One region of the Psychrobium sp. MM17-31 genome, then DNA from elsewhere that is predicted to be linked to it. Evidence: predicted binding sites of a transcription regulator. Region 1 holds the regulator's gene; each other region holds the start of a gene.
What was found. Region 1 encodes sigma-54, which starts transcription at its own class of promoters, with help from an activator protein. Its sites were predicted from a motif close to GTTGGCACGNNNNTNGNNT; they were not measured.
Positions count from the first base shown of each region.

Region 2: MHM98_RS02625 (superinfection exclusion B family protein) is a predicted target of sigma-54. The motif match lies at 1,755-1,773, and genes of this name have one in related genera.
Region 3: MHM98_RS01960 (flagellar basal body rod protein FlgF) is a predicted target of sigma-54. The motif match lies at 1,426-1,444, and genes of this name have one in related genera.
Region 4: MHM98_RS01745 (flagellar hook-length control protein FliK) is a predicted target of sigma-54. The motif match lies at 2,407-2,425, and genes of this name have one in related genera.

Region 1 covers NZ_JAKRGA010000002.1:849,553-854,253, forward strand. The annotation lists gene kdsC (3-deoxy-manno-octulosonate-8-phosphatase KdsC) at 1-364, shown strand, start outside; gene lptC (LPS export ABC transporter periplasmic protein LptC) at 361-921, shown strand; gene lptA (lipopolysaccharide transport periplasmic protein LptA) at 902-1,444, shown strand; gene lptB (LPS export ABC transporter ATP-binding protein) at 1,445-2,170, shown strand; gene MHM98_RS08380 (RNA polymerase factor sigma-54) at 2,214-3,707, shown strand; gene hpf (ribosome hibernation promoting factor) at 3,732-4,019, shown strand; gene MHM98_RS08390 (MFS transporter) at 4,138-4,701, shown strand, end outside.
Region 2 covers NZ_JAKRGA010000001.1:592,600-597,300, forward strand. The annotation lists gene MHM98_RS02615 (malate synthase G) at 1-519, opposite strand, end outside; gene MHM98_RS02620 (hypothetical protein) at 789-1,430, opposite strand; gene MHM98_RS02625 (superinfection exclusion B family protein) at 1,839-2,444, shown strand; gene MHM98_RS02630 (ATP-binding protein) at 2,526-3,968, opposite strand; gene MHM98_RS02635 (class 1 fructose-bisphosphatase) at 4,194-4,701, shown strand, end outside.
Region 3 covers NZ_JAKRGA010000001.1:445,077-449,777, forward strand. The annotation lists gene flgG (flagellar basal-body rod protein FlgG) at 1-609, opposite strand, end outside; gene MHM98_RS01960 (flagellar basal body rod protein FlgF) at 625-1,368, opposite strand; gene flgE (flagellar hook protein FlgE) at 1,531-2,841, opposite strand; gene MHM98_RS01970 (flagellar hook assembly protein FlgD) at 2,862-3,554, opposite strand; gene flgC (flagellar basal body rod protein FlgC) at 3,565-3,984, opposite strand; gene flgB (flagellar basal body rod protein FlgB) at 3,981-4,382, opposite strand; gene MHM98_RS01985 (protein-glutamate O-methyltransferase CheR) at 4,493-4,701, opposite strand, start outside.
Region 4 covers NZ_JAKRGA010000001.1:399,226-403,926, forward strand. The annotation lists gene fliL (flagellar basal body-associated protein FliL) at 1-137, opposite strand, end outside; gene MHM98_RS01745 (flagellar hook-length control protein FliK) at 271-2,280, opposite strand; gene fliJ (flagellar export protein FliJ) at 2,450-2,896, opposite strand; gene fliI (flagellar protein export ATPase FliI) at 2,896-4,239, opposite strand; gene MHM98_RS01760 (flagellar assembly protein FliH) at 4,232-4,701, opposite strand, start outside.

The sequences.
Region 1 (4,701 bases):
AGGCATTGAAGTGGCTATTATCACGGGTCGTAAATCAAAGATTGTTGAAAATCGCATGACGGGCCTTGGCGTTAAATACATCTACCAAGGCCAAAGTGACAAATTCGCCGCCTACCAAGAGCTGCTAACTAAATTGAACTTAACGCCAGCCCAAGTGGCCTACATTGGCGACGATGTTGTCGATAAAATCGTGATGGATGATTGCGGTTTAGGTGTCGCAGTAAATGATGCCCATCCTTTATTGCTCAACGACTGTGATTACACCACGTTCACACCGGGTGGCTTTGGCGCAGTGCGTGAGTTAAGTGATTTAATATTGGCGAGTAATGGCCAATTGGAAAATGCCGAAGGCATGAGTGTATGACGAGAATTATTGTATTAATCGGGCTTTTCTTTGCCTCTTGTGCGCTGTTTTTCTACAACCCGTTTTGGTCGGTAACTGAAGAAAAACAAACGCCAGCACAAGATGTTTATTTGCCAGATTTTACAGCCAAAGACATGACACTAAGACGCTTTGACGAACAAGGCGCACTCGAGTCATTAGTGAAAGCCGAAAAAATGGAATACTATGACGATAGCGTGACGACCTTTGTTAAGCCAAGTTATGTTATTTATCCTAAAAATGGTGCTCCCCATTGGAAGATCGATGCAGATAACGGCGTATTCGATCAAAACGATCGCGTGATACTCAATGACAATGTCATCATTAGCTCAACAGATCCAGAGCAATCGTTGAAGCAAATTAAAACCTCTTATTTGGAGGTTAATTTAACGACGATGCAAGTCACTAGTGACAAAAAGATTATTATTGAAGGAACACAATACAACGCCACCGGAATTGGCTTAAAAGCAGATCTCAATCTGCGACAATTTGAATTAATTAAAGATATACAGGCAACCTATGAAACTATTACGCCTTAGTGCCCTATTGTTAGTTGGTGTGTTAACACAAACCAATGTGCACGCGTTAACAGACGATTTAACCAAAAAAGCGGAAATTAGTGCCGACAATCAAAATATCGATATAGGTAGAAACATTGCCATCTACAAAGGCAATGTACGTATTACACAAGGCTCAATCAATATCAGCGCCGACTACCTTGAAGTGTACAATCACGGCCGCCGCGGCGAAGAAGTCATGGTGTTTAGTGGCAAGCCAGCGAGCTTCTCGCAAACGATGGATGATGGCGCGAAGATCTCTGCCCAAGCCAAAGACATCCGATTTGAACGCGCCAAAAATCTTATCAAAATGTCAAAAAGCGTTTCAGTAAAATGGGGCGAGAATACAGTGAGTGGCGACGCCATCAACTACGATATTGAAAAACGTATTCTCAATGCCGACGGCAACCCAAAAAACGACGAACAAGTGACTACGGTGCTACAGCCTAAAGAAGAGCCGCAGCCTAAAGAAGACAAGCAGCCTAAAAAAGACGAAAAAGAATAAATGAGCAAACTCAGCGCTTCACATCTAGCAAAAAATTACTCTGGCCGTCAGGTTGTAAAAGACGTCAGTTTAGAAGTATCCAAAGGCCAAATCGTTGGCCTACTCGGTCCTAATGGCGCCGGTAAAACAACGACCTTTTACATGGTTGTTGGACTTGTACCAAGCGACAACGGCCAAGTGACTATTGGCGATACCGATATGACGTTGATGCCAATGCATTTGCGTGCGCGCCAAGGCATCGGTTATCTGCCGCAAGAGTCGTCAATCTTTCGCAAGCTCACTGTCTTTGACAATATTATGGCGATCTTGCAAACCCGCAAAGATCTCAACAAGAAACAGCGCCTAGAAAAGCTAGAGAGCTTACTCGATGAGTTTCACATTCAACACATTCGTGACAGTTTAGGGATGGCACTCTCTGGTGGCGAGCGTCGCCGCGTCGAAATCGCCCGCGCCCTTGCCGCTGATCCCGAGTTCATTTTACTCGATGAGCCATTTGCAGGCGTCGATCCCATCTCGGTAATTGACATAAAACAAATAATCGAGCAATTAAAGAACCGTGGTCTCGGCGTATTAATTACCGACCACAATGTACGTGAAACCCTTGATGTGTGTGAGTTTGCTTATATCGTTTCTCATGGCGAAATGATTGCCCAAGGCAAGCCCGATGAAATATTAGCCAATCAAACTGTAAGAGATGTTTATTTAGGTGAGCAATTCAGATTATAGTAGTAGGCAGCTGTCACAGTAAGAAAAACAATAACGGATATAGATGAAAGCGTCATTACAGTTAAAATTAGGTCAGTCACTCACTATGACCCCTCAGTTGCAACAAGCAATTCGCTTATTGCAACTATCAACGCTCGACCTGCAACAAGAGATACAAGAAGCACTCGACTCAAATCCGTTACTTGAAGTAGAAGAAAACTTTGAATCAAACGACAAAGCCGACGCATCAACAAGCGAACAAAAATCAGAGGAGTTCAACAACAACGACGATTTTGAAGCGCCATCCGATGCCAGCTCAATAGATACCTCAGAAGCCCTTGATCAAAACAGCGTGTCAGATGAATTACCAACTGACACCACTTGGGACGATTACATATCTTCAGGTCCAGCGGCGCCAGTTTCATCTTCAACTCCTGGCCCAGATAGCGATTTTGTCTATCAAGGTGAAACCACTGAAAATCTACAAGACCATCTAATGTGGCAAGCTAACCTAACGCCATTTTCAGATACCGATCGCGCTATCGCTTTTGCCATTATCGATGCCATTGAAGAAACAGGTTACCTCACACAAGATTGTGAAGACATTCTACAAGCAATGTCAGATCCTGAAATTGAACTAGACGAAGTAGAAGCGGTTTTAAAACGCGTTCAACACTTCGATCCTATCGGCGTAGCAGCACGCACTCCAAGCGAATGTTTGGCTATTCAGCTCAAGCACATGCCAGATGACACCGAATGGCGCGACGAAGCCATTATGCTGGTCGAAAACTACATGGAAATGCTGGCACTACGAGATTACCGCACCTTAGCCCGCAAAACCAAGCTCAAAGAATTACAGCTTGGCAACGCCATCAAGCTAATTCAAACCTTGAACCCGCATCCGGGCACAACGGTTGTTAAAGAAAAAGAAGAATACGTCATCCCAGATGTTTCTGTGAAAAAAGTAAAAGGGCGCTGGAAAGTCGAACTCAATCCAGATTGTATGCCGAAGATTCGCGTCAACGAGCAATATGCGGCGCTGTCTAAAACCAGCAAAACCAGTGGTGACAGCCAGTTTATTCGCGGTCATTTACAAGAAGCAAAATGGTTTATTAAAAGCATCGAAAGCCGCAACGAAACACTGCTAAAAGTAGCCAACTGTATCGTTATGCAGCAACGCGGCTTCTTTGAATATGGCGAAGAAGCCATGAAGCCGCTAGTATTAAATGACGTGGCCGAAGCAGTAGAAATGCACGAATCAACCATTTCTCGTGTCACCACTCAAAAATACATGCACACTCCACGCGGTATTTTTGAACTTAAATACTTCTTCTCTAGTCATGTAAGTACGGAGAATGGTGGCGAATGCTCATCCACCGCCATTCGCGCTATCATCAAAAAACTGGTGGCAGCGGAAAATCCTAAAAAGCCATTGAGCGATAGCAAAATTGTAGATTTGTTAGCGGAACAAGGGATCAAAGTAGCTAGACGTACTATTGCAAAATACCGCGACGCGCTATCTATCCCACCGTCCAATCAAAGAAAGAGCTTGTTGTAAGCTCTATTACGGAGGATACACTTTATGCAAATTAATTTATCTGGTCATCACGTAGAAATTACCGAATCTCTTCACGAATACGTACACAGTAAATTTAGCAAGCTTGAGCGACACTTTGAGCACATCAATAACGTGCACGTCGTTTTGAATGTAGAAAAGCTCCAACAAATAGCCGAAGCAACCCTTCATCTCAACGGCGGTGAAGTCTTCGCTCAGTCATCTCACGAAGATATGTACGCCGCCATCGATTCCATGGTGAGCAAATTAGACCGACAAGTGATCAAACACAAAGAAAAACTACAACGTCACTAATTTACAATTCGATTCTAAAGGCCCATTTTATGGGCCTTTTTAATGTCCAAACCTTCGTCTTGCTTTGCCGCTTTCAGCACTATGATGGGCTCACAATGATAAAAATGTGTAAATATTCATGAATACTCAGCAATACATATCCCCGGTTCACCGTTTTATCATCATCTTTGCTATCGTCTTCGCAGGCGAAATCATTTTCAGCTTACCTTTTCATATTGCGCGATTCTTCAGACCAACGCTGTTAGAAGTATTCGAGCTCTCTAACACCCAGTTAGGCGACATCTTCGGTTTATACGGCATTATGGCAATGATTGCTTATTTCCCCGGCGGCGCAATCGCCGACCGTTTTTCCGCTAAAAACTTAATGACTATTTCACTAGTAGCCACTGCATTAGGTGGCTTCTATCTAATGCAAATACCATCAGTACTAGGATTAACAATACTATTCGGCTATTGGGGCGTAACCACAATACTGCTGTTTTGGGCAGCTATGATAAAGATCACTCGCTTGTGGGGCGGCGAAAACACACAAGGCATCGCCTTTGGGATTCTCGATGGTGGGCGCGGTTTAGTGGCAGCAGCCATGGCTACGGTAAGTGTACTCATCCTTAATTACAATCTACCTAGCGAAGCGGGATTAGTCTCGTTAGCGGACAAACAAGCGGCCTTAGTATACGTTATC
Region 2 (4,701 bases), on a different contig from region 1:
TAAGAACTCACGTCCTTTAGCAATCACCAAATCTCCACGTACCTTATTGTAGCTTGTTCCAGCTTCTGCGCCATTGTCAGAACTGATAGCATCGGTACCATACAGCGCGTCATAGAGAGAGCCCCAGCGCGCATTTGCAGCATTAAGGGCAAAGCGAGAATTCATTACAGGCACTACCAACTGTGGGCCAGCCATAGTCGCCATTTCTTCATCGACATTTGCGGTAGAAACACTAAAGTCTTCACACGGTGGCAACAGATAATCTATATCCTGCAAAAACGCTTTGTAGTTAGCAAAGTCATAATCATTATTGGCGTGCCATTCATCAATTTGCTGTTGAATCGATTCACGTTTTTCTAACAACGCCTTGTTGCGGGGTGCAAATTCATTGACGATAGATTCAAACCCTTGCCAAAACTCTGCTTGTTTAATATTGGTTTTAGGAAGCGCTTGTTGATTAATAAAATCGTAAAGAAGTTGGGATACTTGTAATCCCCCAACAGAAAAGCGTTGCGTCATAATAGCCTCATGAATAACGATAAAGTGCTAAAAAATATAACACCTCAATAGTTCAGATGCGATCTATCTTAGCGCAGCAACAAAATTGACACAAGTGACAACAAAACCCCTATACAATTGTTTTAAAATGGAAATGATTTTTCATTATTTAACGCCATAATGACAAGTATTCAAGGCGTGAATGAAAGGTGAACAAGAAATTAATCAAATGAATAAAAAAAGACCAGCACAGATGGCTGGTCAATGAGAGATAAATGCAGTGGTAATTTCTATTTCAGTTTAATTGATGCATCCCCAACACCAACTTCTACTTTAATCGCGTAGTCTCCTTGACCGCTCCAACTAACGCTTTCGCTAACCATGGCACGATTTTGATCTTTTTGACCGCTATTGCTGTAAACATTGGCAGCGCCAACACCTGATTCTGCTTTTACACTATTATATGAGTCAGCCATGCTGTAAACACTAACTTCACCAACGCCTACATCTACTGACATATTCGCTTGTAATCCCTTGATGGTCATTTCGCCCACGCCTAAATCTGCGTCGATTGTTTCCATTTGCGGCACTTCAATACGCCATTCTTCGCCAAAGTCATCTTCGTTGAGAGAAATTACTATACGATTTCCACTATTGTTAATCTTTAACTCTGCATCTTCAGGACTGGCCTTAAACATGCTCCAACCGTCTTTTTCAGTGACCTTAACGTAAATATGAATTTGATTATCATTTGACGGCGATAACTTAACCGTGCCCACATGCGCATCAATCACGAATTCTTTAATATCATCAACGGCAATTTTCTTAGTCAGAACTTTGTCTTCTGCTGCATAAGCCGCACCTGATGCAGCTACTAGTGCGATACCTGTCACTGTACTAACAAGTGCTAAACGGCGATTAAGTAATTTCATGTTGTATTCCTTGCTTGTGCTAATTGGGTTTAAACAAACGATAATGTGTTTTGTGACTGACTAACTGCCAATTTGGTGCCAAAAATACATTTATCAATATTTTCAAAAGCTTAAATACAAAACCCACAACTACCTGATATTGTTTTTAACACTTTATTTGTCAATCACACTAATTAACGGTGAAGTTCACACTCAATTGAAATTATATAAAGCGGCAATGTTTCACCCATTCAGTGAGCGCATAAATTCAAACGAAATTTCTTTTCAGATATAACTAAGACTAAAAAACAATCACTTAAACTGATTTTATTGCCATTTTTAAATTTAGGTACGCTAATTGCTTTTTGATTCGATGTAGCCAACTAACTATCAGTTTTTTGGCAATCATATTGTCAGTAAGGAGTTTTTATGTGGAAAGATGAATCGCAGCAATCTCATGCACACTACCTGTTTCAGTGCATGCTGTGGGTTGCTTTAGCCTGCGCGGTATTACTATTTATGCCGTCAAAACTAGCGTCACTCACTCAAGTAGACAAGTTTTTGACAGAGTATGCACACTTCGTTGGTATCGCATTTATTGTTAGTAGCGCCTATCTCGTTTTAGATTTAAGTAAGCACATTATTAACAACCTAAAACAAAAGAAACGTCAGCAGCAATTGGCAGAAGACATTCAATCACGCATGCAAACACTAAGCAGTGGCGAACGAGCAATTTTGCGCGAATTCTACTTACGTCGTCAAACCTCACTGTGGTTGCCGCATCAAGAAGCTGATGTGAAGAGCTTACGTAGCTCAGGCATTCTGATCCCTGTCGATTTCTATAGTTCAACCAAAACCAATGGCCAAGGTGTTAAAGAAATCGAATTAATGATCTCACATATCGCGCGTCCATTCTTAACTAAAACGCGTCTAAAACTGCCACAGGGCAAGCCAAGTTTCGAAGACATTAGCTACTTAAAGCAAGCCAGACCAAGCTACTTAGAGCCGCTAACCACCTTAAAAAAGAGTGCTTAACGCTCACCCCTTTCATTGATAGATTAGTATGATCAAAAAAGGCTTGTGTATTCTCTACACAAGCCTTTTTATTTATGCATCTCAAGTCACTGGGAAGGTGATGATAAAGCAGCCGCCCTTTTTATAATCTTCATTGACAATAATGTCCCCATCATTGCTATTAACTAGTGTTTTAGCGATACATAAGCCAACACCGAGTCCTTTGTCTCTGGTACTAAAAAACGGCTGGAATATTTTATCAATAATCAAATCGCTTAAGCCGGGGCCATTGTCTTCAATACGAACAACAACTTGTTCGCCAAATACTGTCGCTGAAACTTCAATACTGCGGTTATCTGATTGATGAGAGCTCAGTGCTTCAATTGAATTACGCATGACATTTAACATTACTTGCTCAATTTGTAATTCATCTGCACAAATCATCACATCTTCGTCTGGTGCGTGATGATGCACAGCAATGCCATTACTCTCTATCTCTTGAGCTAGCAAAAACATAGCTTTCGCGACTAACGCGTTCACGTTTATTAACTCTTTTTGCGGCTCATTGCGCTGCATGATTTCTTTAGTGCGATTAACGATATCTAATGCATGACAACTATTTTCGATAATTTTATCTACCGCTAGCTCTAGCCGTTTAGGCTCAATTGACGGTTGTTGCATTTGCTCCAAGGTAAGCTTACAAAAAGCCTTGATGTTAATGAGAGGAACATTTAATTCATTCGCCAAACTACGCACTATCTCTGAAATAGACACTTTATGCTCTAGCTTAAGTAGCTTCTCTTTTTGCTCACCAATTTGTAGTTGAATGTCTTCTTTTTGCTTGATCTCACTAACCGCCTTGCTACGTTCGAAATAAATGCGTTGCTGCATATTATTAATGCTGTCGACAAGATGATCTATTTCGTCGTTCTCATCGTGATATTTACGATCAAGCACTATGGGCGTTGGTTTATCAACTTCGCTAAATTCTGACAATTTTCCGCTAATTTGCATTAAATGTCGGCCAATGAGTTTGTCCGACAAGTAGAGCATAAAAATCACCACCAATGCCGTTTTAAAGAAATTTGAAAACAGCATCACGCCGCCAAAGGCAATAAGGTGGTTGTAGGTGCTATCCATCTCGCTATAAATCGTTAAATCCCCCATTTTACGCGGGATCCCCGATTGGTTATATTGCACATCGAACTGCTGAGTAATGATACTACTTGCGGTAATTTCACCAATGTTAAACTCAACGTTTTCAGGTAGGTTTAACACCGCCCTTTCAATATTTGGAATATTGACGATCCCCTGCAGTTGCAAATAAATTTGTGCATCGTCATAGGTCCAAATACTTTTACTCAGACTGTCGAGTAAACTGTCTTCAATAATTTGATTGAACAAGGCTCGTTGATCCAATTGCTTGTTGTATTCAGCACTTAACTGCACCACAGTAAATAACAAGGTAATAATCGAGCTAAAAAGTACTGTAAACAGCACAAATCTGCGGCCGACCAAACTGTGACGATAGGTAAAATTAAACATAGTTAGCTATTGAATATAAAAAGAGTTGTTTATCTAATAAACCGCATCATACTTTATTTGATTGCAAATACAAAAAACTGACTATTATTCAGACATTAAAACTGCTACACCAACTACAGCCGCCTCAAATGAAAAACTGTGATAAACCTCAAAGTATCCATGCACTTTGCCTTGATTTAGTTTATTATACGCGGGCAAAAATCTAACCCAACTTAGGACTTATCCATGCAACGCTTTGTGCCTGTACTTCGTCGCGACAATGTCGATCCAGAACTTATTTCTCTTATCAATACCTTAATGGCAGCTTGTAAAGAAATTTCATTTCGCCTTCATCAGGGTGAACTAGCGGGCATCCTAGGTTCTACGCTAGATGAAAACATTCAGGGTGAAACCCAAAAGAAGCTCGATATTATTTCTAATCAATTAATCAAAGATATTCTATTAGAGTCTGGATTAGTTCGAGCTATCGCATCAGAGGAAGAAGACACAATAGTAGCAGGCTCAGAAAATGGTCGTTACCTTGTGTGTTTCGATCCACTCGATGGCTCATCAAATATCGATATCAACAGCTTAGTCGGTACTATCTTCTCCATTATGGAAGTGCCAAAAGGTCAAACTGGTGCTAACGAAGAGATGTTCCTGCAACCTGGTACTGCGCAAGTGGCGGCAGGTTACGTGCTTTACGGTGCATCAACGCAACTAGCCTTAACCACAGGTAATGGCGTACGTTTGT
Region 3 (4,701 bases), on a different contig from region 1:
AATTGGCGTACCACTTACGCCCGTTTCGGTGTACAGGTTCTGTCCCATTGGCTCTAGGCCTTGTGGATTAATAAAGTTAGAAATTGTTAGCTGACCAATGACAGTGTTTTCCGCCTGACCGATTTGACGAACAGAGACTTCGCCTTCAGAAGAAATGGTAATACTTTGCGCATCTTGAGGAATAGTGATTGTTGGCTGTAGTAAGTAACCACTACCAGGCGTAACAATTTGTCCCTGTTCATCAAGCATGAACTGACCGTTACGGGTATAAGCAATGTTACCGTCGGGCATAAGAATTTCAAAAAAACCATCGCCTTCCACCATCATATCCAATGAATTTTCAGTGGTTAGCATGTTGCCTTGAGTAAACTCTTTTTGAGTGGCAACAACTTTGGTACCTGCACCTAACATTAAACCTGCTGGTAATTCGGTATTTTGCGATGAACGACCACCCGGTTGGTTGATGTTTTGATACAACAGATCTTCAAATACTGCTCGAGATTTTTTGTAACCGACGGTACTGGCGTTAGCCAAGTTATTTGAAATTGTAGCGATATCAGTTTGCTGTGCGTCTAGCCCTGATTTACTTATCCATAATGCAGCATGCATGTGAATTCTCCTAAATTAAGATAGACGTAGCAAACGATCTTGTGATGTATCGACTTCTTCAGCCGTTTTCATCATCTTCACTTGCATGTCAAATTGTCGTTGAAGGCTGATCAAATCAACCATTTCGCTAACCGCGTTAACGTTACTGCCTTCAAGCATTCCGCTGGCGATTGTCACATTAGCGTCATTTTCAAAAGGACCGCCATCTTTACGGCGGAACAGGCCATCTTCACCTTTAACCAAGTCGCGCTTATCGGGGTTAACCAATTGCAAACGCCCGGCTTCTTCAGTCACCGTAGCTGGCGCGCCTTGTGGATGAACGGTAATAACACCGTCGTTACCTATTTTTAATTTATCGAGGGGAATTGGCAGCGCGATTGGCCCATTGTCACCTAATACCAATTGACCAGCGCCATTGCGCAGCATGCCTGCATTGTCAATTTGTAATGAACCAGCACGTGATAAGGCTGGTGTTCCATCTTTAGACTCAACCACTAACCAGCCATCGCCTTGCACTGCGACATCTAAATCGCGAGCCGTCGTTATCATGGCACCATGAGAAAAGTCTTGCGCAGGGCGTTCAGTGAGCGAGAACACGCGAGTTGGCATACCTTCACCATAAGCTTGCATTGAACGCGCCTGCTCAATATCTGCTTTAAAGCCAGTTGTTTTAGCATTAGCAAGATTATTGGCACGCAATGCGGTTGCGTTTAAGTTTTCTTTGGCGCCACTCATGGATATATAAAGTAATTTATCCATCATTCACCTCGTCAAAAAAATAGCGTTTTGCTGAAATCAGCGTTGTTATTCTTGAGAATGCAACGGGTGTGCCAAAATAAAGAAATAAAATTTAAGAAATGATAATTGTAGGAAAGAAGGCGCTTAAACCACAGGTAAAAGCGCCTTAGGTAATCAGATTAATTATCTGATTTGTAAGATAGTTTGTGACAAGGTTTGGTTAACCTCTAGTGCACGAGAGTTGGCTTGGAAGTTACGCTGTGCAGCAATCAAATCAACTAATTCAGTAGTTAAGTCAACGTTTGCTTGCTCTAGGGCGGCAGACTTAATAGTACCAAATGTGCCGCTATCACCTTCACCAGCTAATGGCTCGCCAGAACCTTGACTCGCTTTCCAAGAAGTATTACCGATTTGCGTTAAGCCTTGCTCATTTCTAAAGCGCGCCATAGCAACACGGCCAAGAGGTTGTGAACTACCATTACTGTATGTCGCTTTCACCAGTCCGTCTGGGCCAATTTCAACACCAGTTAATCGACCAACCGTTAAACCATCTTGCTCAAGAGAAGTTACCTCAAAACCTGAAGAGAACTGCGTTGGCCCTTCAAGACGCACATTAACGTTTTGCGTACCATCAGCACCAGAGCTATAAACACCTGCACCTGGAGTACCTAGCGGCTCTAATACAATATCAGGATTCGCAGGCTGTTGATAAACACCGCTATTAGTGAAGTTAACCACCGCACCAACATGATTAGTACCCGCTGTTGCAGCAGTTAGGTTAGTGGTCGGCGCTACAGCATCAACTTTTTTACCGTCAACTGCCGTGAACATCGCCCATTGATTCGGCGCAGTATCATCTTTTACAAAATAACTAGTTTGAACATGTGCTTCACCCAAGGAATCGTAAATAGTAATGGAAGTTGAGTGGTTGTAAGTCGCTGGATCTGAAATATCAAAGTTTGCAACCGTTTTGCCTGTCGCGTTCGCCGGTAAGTTAGCCGCCATGTTCACCATACCCGTCTTAACCGGCACACCTGCAGTTTCAGGAATTTGCATACCTGATGTCGATGTCAAATTAATGGCAGCCGATGTACCGTCATTATTTACAGGGTAAGTTTGTAAATAATTGCCGTTAGAATCAACGATAAAGTTTTCATTGTTAAGCTTAAAGGCACCAGCACGAGTAAAAGTTAGATCTTTAGAATCTAAACCATCAGAAGTAACAAAAAAGCCTGGACCTGTAATCGCTAAATCTAACGCGTTATTAGTAAATGATAAACTACCTTGATGGAACTGCTGCGCCACTTGCGCCGTAGTTACACCGTCACCCGCTTTAGTACTTGAGTTAGTAAATAAAGAAGAGGCGTATACATCGGCAAACTCTGCGCGAGATTCTTTAAAACCAATAGTGTTTACGTTAGCAATGTTATTTGCAGTAACATCGAGATCCTTCTTCGCTGCTGAGATACCACTGAGTGCAATATTAAAAGACATGTTCGAATCCTCTTCTTAGATTAACTTTCGGCAACCGCTAATACTTCAGATAGCGAAATATTGCCGAGCCCTCTTAAATTTAAAATAACGCCGTTGCTGCCATTGCCAAGATTTACACTTGATACATGACTATAAGTTGATACGGCTAAATCTTGTTTTTCACCATCTACAGTACCAGTGGCCTTAATGGTATAATTACCTTCTTTTACTTGGTTGCCATCATTGTCTTTGCCATCCCAAGAAAATTCGTTGTTACCCGGATTTTGTTTACCGATGTTGATTGTGCGAATTAACTCGCCAGCTTCGTTCTCAACATTAACGATGACATCACCACTTGAAGATGCTGGCATACTAATTACTGCATCAACTCCTTCATTGGCTGGTTTATTTGACACATTTGTAGGAATAAGTACTTTCTGACCAACTAGCGTCGATGCTTGTAACGCCTGCGATGACGTCATTACCGTATTCAAGTTCTCGAACTCTTTAGTCATGGTATTAATACCTTCTACGGTACTAATAGACGCCATTTGCGACAGCATCTGATCATTATCAACTGGCTTTGACGGATCTTGCTGTGATAACTGCTGTGTTAACAACTTAAAGAAATCTTCTTGGTTGAGCGTTTGGTTAGAGCCATCGTCAACTTTATAAGGCTCTTCTTTAACTCGCAGAGAGTCTAAATAAGCATTACCTGTGTTTACTGTAGTCATTTAGTCTCTCCTATCTGCCAAGTTGTAATGTTCTCATTAGCATTTGCTTTGCCGCATCTGCTACTTGAACATTGGTTTGATATGAACGTGAAGCTGAAATCATATTGGCCATTTCTTCCATCACATTAACGTTTGGTTTATAGATGTATCCGTCTTGATCAGCCATTGGATGATTAGGGTTGTATTCCATCTTGAGTGGATCTTTATCTTCTACAATACCCAGCACTTTAACCTTAACCGATTCTTCCTGTTGCCCTGCGGCAGCTTTTTGCATTTCGGCGGCAAAAACTGGATGACGACCGCGGTATGTCTGCTCAGCACTGCTGCTAACACTGTTAGCATTGGCCAAATTTGATGCGGTTACATTTAAACGCAACGACTGTGCGCTCATGCCAGAACCAGCGACATCAAAGATATTATATAAACTCATGATCCTGTTCCTTTAATAGCTAATCTTAAGCTTTTGAACTTGCCGCCTAAGAATTGCAAGCTCGATTGATACTCTAATGCATTTTGCATATACAAGTTTCGTTCCACTTGTACATCTACCGTATTTCCATCGCCAGTATCAGGCTGTGTTGGCACGCGAAAAGCCTCACCAGAAGTATCTTTAGTGGTGATATTAAAATGTTTATCGTGTGTTCTCGCCATACTAGTCGACAAGTTTTGTTTAGCGGATTTCATAGCGGTGGCAAAATCTAAATCACGCGCTTTGTAATGCGGAGTGTCGGCATTAACGATGTTACTCGCCAACATTTCGGCACGTCTTGAACGCACACCTACTGTGTATTGGGAAATACCCAGTGCCTTTTCAAATGAAATCGCCATATTTTTGTCTCTGTTACGGTTTGTAGAGATAAAAGCAAGCGATGTGCCAATATGAAGAAGATATAAAAAAAGGGCAATAATAGATGCCCTTTTTGGAAATGAATTACGGTTTAAACAGCTTGGTAAACGATGCCTGACGAACAGCGGTTCATCTTGAAATCATCAGTTAAACCATTGATAGATTCTGATGCGCCAAGCATTAAATAGCCTTCTTTATTTGTCACCTTGGCAAAGTTGGCGAATATTTGCCGCTTCACTTCCGGCGAGAAATAAATAAGCACGTTACGACAAAAAACAATGTCAAAACGACCGAGTAGCG
Region 4 (4,701 bases), on a different contig from region 1:
TGGTCAACAGGCTCATCAGAACCTGATAAAAAGAAAAATGCCCCAGCGCCACCAGCAATCAATACAACAACAGCAATGATAATAATGAGAAGTTTCTTACTACCACCTTGGGATTCTTCAACTGCTTCTTCAGCCATTCTAACTTTCCTTCACAAAAACTATGTTTCTAAACCACAGATCCTAACACTCTAATTAAAGCAATTGAACCCGTGATAAATCATCGATTTAAAGCTACCACAATACGATGCATTATCCTATTAGCGATCGCCATTAGGCATAATAATCAATGCCGTTGGTCGATTGTTTGTTCAACACTAAAGTGATTGGCGCTTGTTCGCCTTCATCCAAGTCAGTTTGTTCACCAAAGCCAGCATATTCTTCGGCTCCTTGCGAATCTTTCTGCTGCTGGTTTTGCTCTTTAACATCACTTTGATTTAAGGCAATACCTTGCTCTTGTAACGACTCTTTCAACTTAGCCATTGCCTGCTCTAACATGTCCTTCGCTTGTGGATTACTCACCTGAAATTGCACATTCATTTGGTCTTGTTGCATCACAATGCGCACAGACATTGCACCTAACTCTTCAGGATCTAAGTTAAGCACCGCATGCCCCACGCCGCCACGCATCATCATGGTCATGTGCTCTTTAATTTGCTGTGACGCTAGGCTGTTGTCATTTAACGTAATGCGCTGCGCCATATTTTCTGGCGCCTTTTGTGCCGTTAGTTGACTTGCATTAACTTCTTTAGCTACTTGCTGTTCAACGCGCGTTACCGAAGCCACCTGTGTATCTGCAGGCGTGTTACTCGTACTATTATTTCTAAAACTTGCTTCTAACTGCGAGACTAACGCATCGACTTTATTGCTAGCCCCCTTAGGTGCGTTTGCTTCGCCCTCTAACTTAACTGGCTCTTCGATATTAATTGCGTCACTTGTCTTGACGTTAACGCCTTTTTCATTTTCGGCGCTCGCTTTAGCTAACTTAGGATCAATAGGGGCGTTAGTAATCGGTGAATTAGCCGTTTTTTGCTCACCATTAGATTGTGCCTGCTTTTCTTCGGCAATTCCTGATTGGTTAGCAGGCTGCAGACTCGCTCTATTTTGCTCTACTTGCGCTTGCTTTTCATCAGAACTCTCTGATTGGGAAACAGGCTGTAAACTCGCTCTACTTTGCTCGATTTGTGCTAGTATTTGCTTGGCCGTTTGCACATCTGCGACTATATTTGAGTCTTCTTTTGCCTTTAACGGCTGATTTTCTTGCGAGATAATTTGATTAAAATAACGACGCTCTTCGCTACTAAGTTGGCTGATGATGGCAGCTAACTTATCGATCGCAGCTTTTTCTTTGTCAGAAAGTTGCGCGATTGCAACCTGCGGAGAAGCTATCGACTCACTATCAATATCAGCTATTTGTTGCTCAGAGAATTTAGCGATCGTTGCATCAATCTTTTCATGAAGCGGATTAACAGCCTGTGCTAACTCACGATTGTTGTCAGCAAATTGTTCAAGTTGCTTCATCAATTGCGTCATTTGTTGTGACAAATCGGCAGCATCGTCACCATTAGATAATTCTATATCAGCAAGTTGTTTGTTGACTGCCTGCAGCGAGTCAATCAATTGTGTTAAATCGCTATTTTGTTGATTAGTTTGCTTGATAACATTAAGCGCTTCTAATTGCTGGCCAATAACAGCTTTCAGCTCTGACAGCATTTGTATTGATGCTTGTTCATCACCTTTAGTAAACAACGATTGTTCAAGCTCACTGAGCTGGGGGGTATCAATATTAATTTCGTCAGCTAACAAGGATTTTATTTCACTAACAACGGATTCAAATTGACTGCGCTGCTGAGCAGGCAACTCACTTATAAACTTATCTATTGTCGCCAAGAGCTCGAAAGATGCATCACCATTTTCTGTGTCAGTTTGCTCGTCTAACAACGCTGTATCTGCGCCTGCTATTTGACTTTCACTATCAGTTGCATCACTTTGCCCTTTTTCAGATAGCGCTTTATCAGAATGTGCCTTTTGTTCCAAAAGTAACTTAACGATTTGCATGGCAAGCTCTGAGGCTTCATTGTCAGATGATGTTGATTGTTGTTGCTGCGATTCATTAATTGAATTAGCAAGGAGCTCATTGAAGCTCAATGTGGTTGCCTGGTGAAATAATGCCGATTGCTCAGCATTAGTGCCATTTAATGCAGCACTGGAAGACGAAGCGGCAAAAGTTGCCGAATTATCGACACTTGAGCCTAAGTTCATTAAATTGAATGATTCCAACATCGTGATTCCTTGTTTAAACCCATCATAAAATACAATTAAAACCAATACTTATCAGTTACTTAAATTTACTGCTGTTTAACACCTAGCAATGTGTCAAATATTGGATGTACGGCGCTGGCTATATCAAAGCAAACGTCATACCAAGATGTGAAATTAATAAAGAAGGAATTTAGCGGTGCTGTTTGCGGTGATGAGACATCATGGCGAATTCATCCGCCATTTTTTGCTGCTGCTTGTCTTCTTTAAACTGCGCTTCTTTGTGCTGTTTATCGATGAGAAATTCAATAGAGTCGGCGTATTGTTTGGCTTTAGCCCAAGTTTCGCGGCGCGCATCTACGGCAAGTGAAGCCTTTGCAATAACATCGCGCTGCTGAAAAATAGATTGATCGATTTGCGCTAGAAAACCTTGCAAACGAATAAGTTTATCGGCGCTTACTTGTTGGATATTTTCCGGTTTCATTTGCGCTAAATAGTCTTGCTTATATTGGGCCAATGATTCCATCTGCTCTTTAAGCTGATTGAGCTGTTGCTGCGCTTGACTAAACACCTTGAGCGCATCTTGCTCTTTTTGCTGTGCCATTTCTAAAACAATGGTGAGCTGTTTTACGTTAGCCATTATTGCAGTGCTTGTCCAAGTTGAGTCAGCGCGACTAACGACTCGTCATAAGGATGGGACTCTTTCATCATTTGCTGACAGAACGCTTCAATCACTGGATAAAACTGAATTGCTTTATCAACTTTGGGATCAGCACCTGCGACATAAGCACCAATGGCAATGAGATCTTTGTTCTGTTGATAAAGTGAATAATTTTGTTTGACGAGTCTTGCGTATTGCATGTGCTCATCACTTACCACCATCGGCATGACACGAGAGATTGACGCTTCTACATCAATCGCCGGATAGTGACCAGCTTCTGCAAGGCGACGAGAAAGTACAATGTGACCATCTAGAATCGCTCGCGATGAATCCGCGATAGGATCTTGTAAATCATCCCCTTCCGTTAATACGGTATAAAAAGCAGTGATAGATCCTTGCCCTTCGCCACCATTACCAGCGCGCTCTACCAACTGCGGTAATTTAGCAAATACTGAGGGCGGATAGCCTTTTGTGGCTGGCGGCTCACCAATAGCTAATGCAATCTCACGTTGGGCCTGAGCAAAACGGGTGAGTGAATCCATCAGCAATAACACTTCCATGCCCTGATCGCGAAAGTACTCTGCAATAGTTACCGAAGTTTCACAGGCTTTTAGACGCATTAAAGGTGAAGTATCAGCAGGCGCAGCAACCACCACTGAGCGCTTACGTCCTTCTTCACCGAGGATTTCTTCAATAAATTCTTTAACCTCGCGACCACGCTCACCAACTAGACCAACGACGATAACATCAGCACTAGTACCGCGTGTCATCATACCAAGTAGCACACTCTTACCAACACCAGAGCCGGCGAAAAGTCCCATACGCTGGCCTTTACCCACGGTAATAAGCGTATTAATCGCGCGAATACCAACGTCAAGTGCATGAGTAATTGGCCGACGAGCGAGTGGATTAATAGGTGTTGCCTTACCTGAGACATTACTGGCGGTTTTTATTGGGCCAAGACCATCAAGAGGATTGCCGATACCGTCGATAACACGGCCAAGTAGTTCAAGCCCTACAGGTAAGCCTTGCTGAGTCGATAATGGCTGAACGGTTGCGCCAGGAAGCACGCCATGGATTTCTTCACTTGGCATTAAGTAGAGAACTTCATCACTAAAACCCACCACTTCAGCATTGATTTTTCCAGTGAGCGTTTCAACGCTACACTGACTACCGACAGGCGCTCGACAACCAATGGCTTCCATCGTTAGGCCAACAACGCGCTTAAGCTTACCCGCCATTACAGGTTGAAATTGATTAACGTTTTCTTGATGTTTACTGAGTTGCTTAACCCAGTCGACTTGTGGAATGGGATCAGTCATGTTCGTCGTCAATTAGCGTTGAATCACCGTCATTCTGTAATGAATCGTCGGTTGCTGCTAATGAATCTTGGTTGTTTTGCTCGGCAGTCACGTCTTCTTGGAGAGTGACATCAGCTTCAGTTGACGCAGTGCTTTCATGAGAAGATTCGACAGCTTCATAACCCGGCGCTGGTTTAGCATAGAAATCATCAAATACTTGATTAATACGATCTTCCAGATTCATGCTTACTGAGCTATGACTGGTTTCTAAAAAACAATCGCCGATAGCCAGGCCAGGATCTGAATTAATTGTCAGTCGAGTATTAGCTTGTTGCTGACCAAATAGATTATCGATAACCTCTAAATCAGAAGGATTGACGGTTAAGTTAACTGGGCTATCCCCACCAATAACCTTTACCCCTTCACTCACCGCTTGAACAATTGGTGCTTGACTCTGAGTGACTTCAACGTGGACAATTTTCT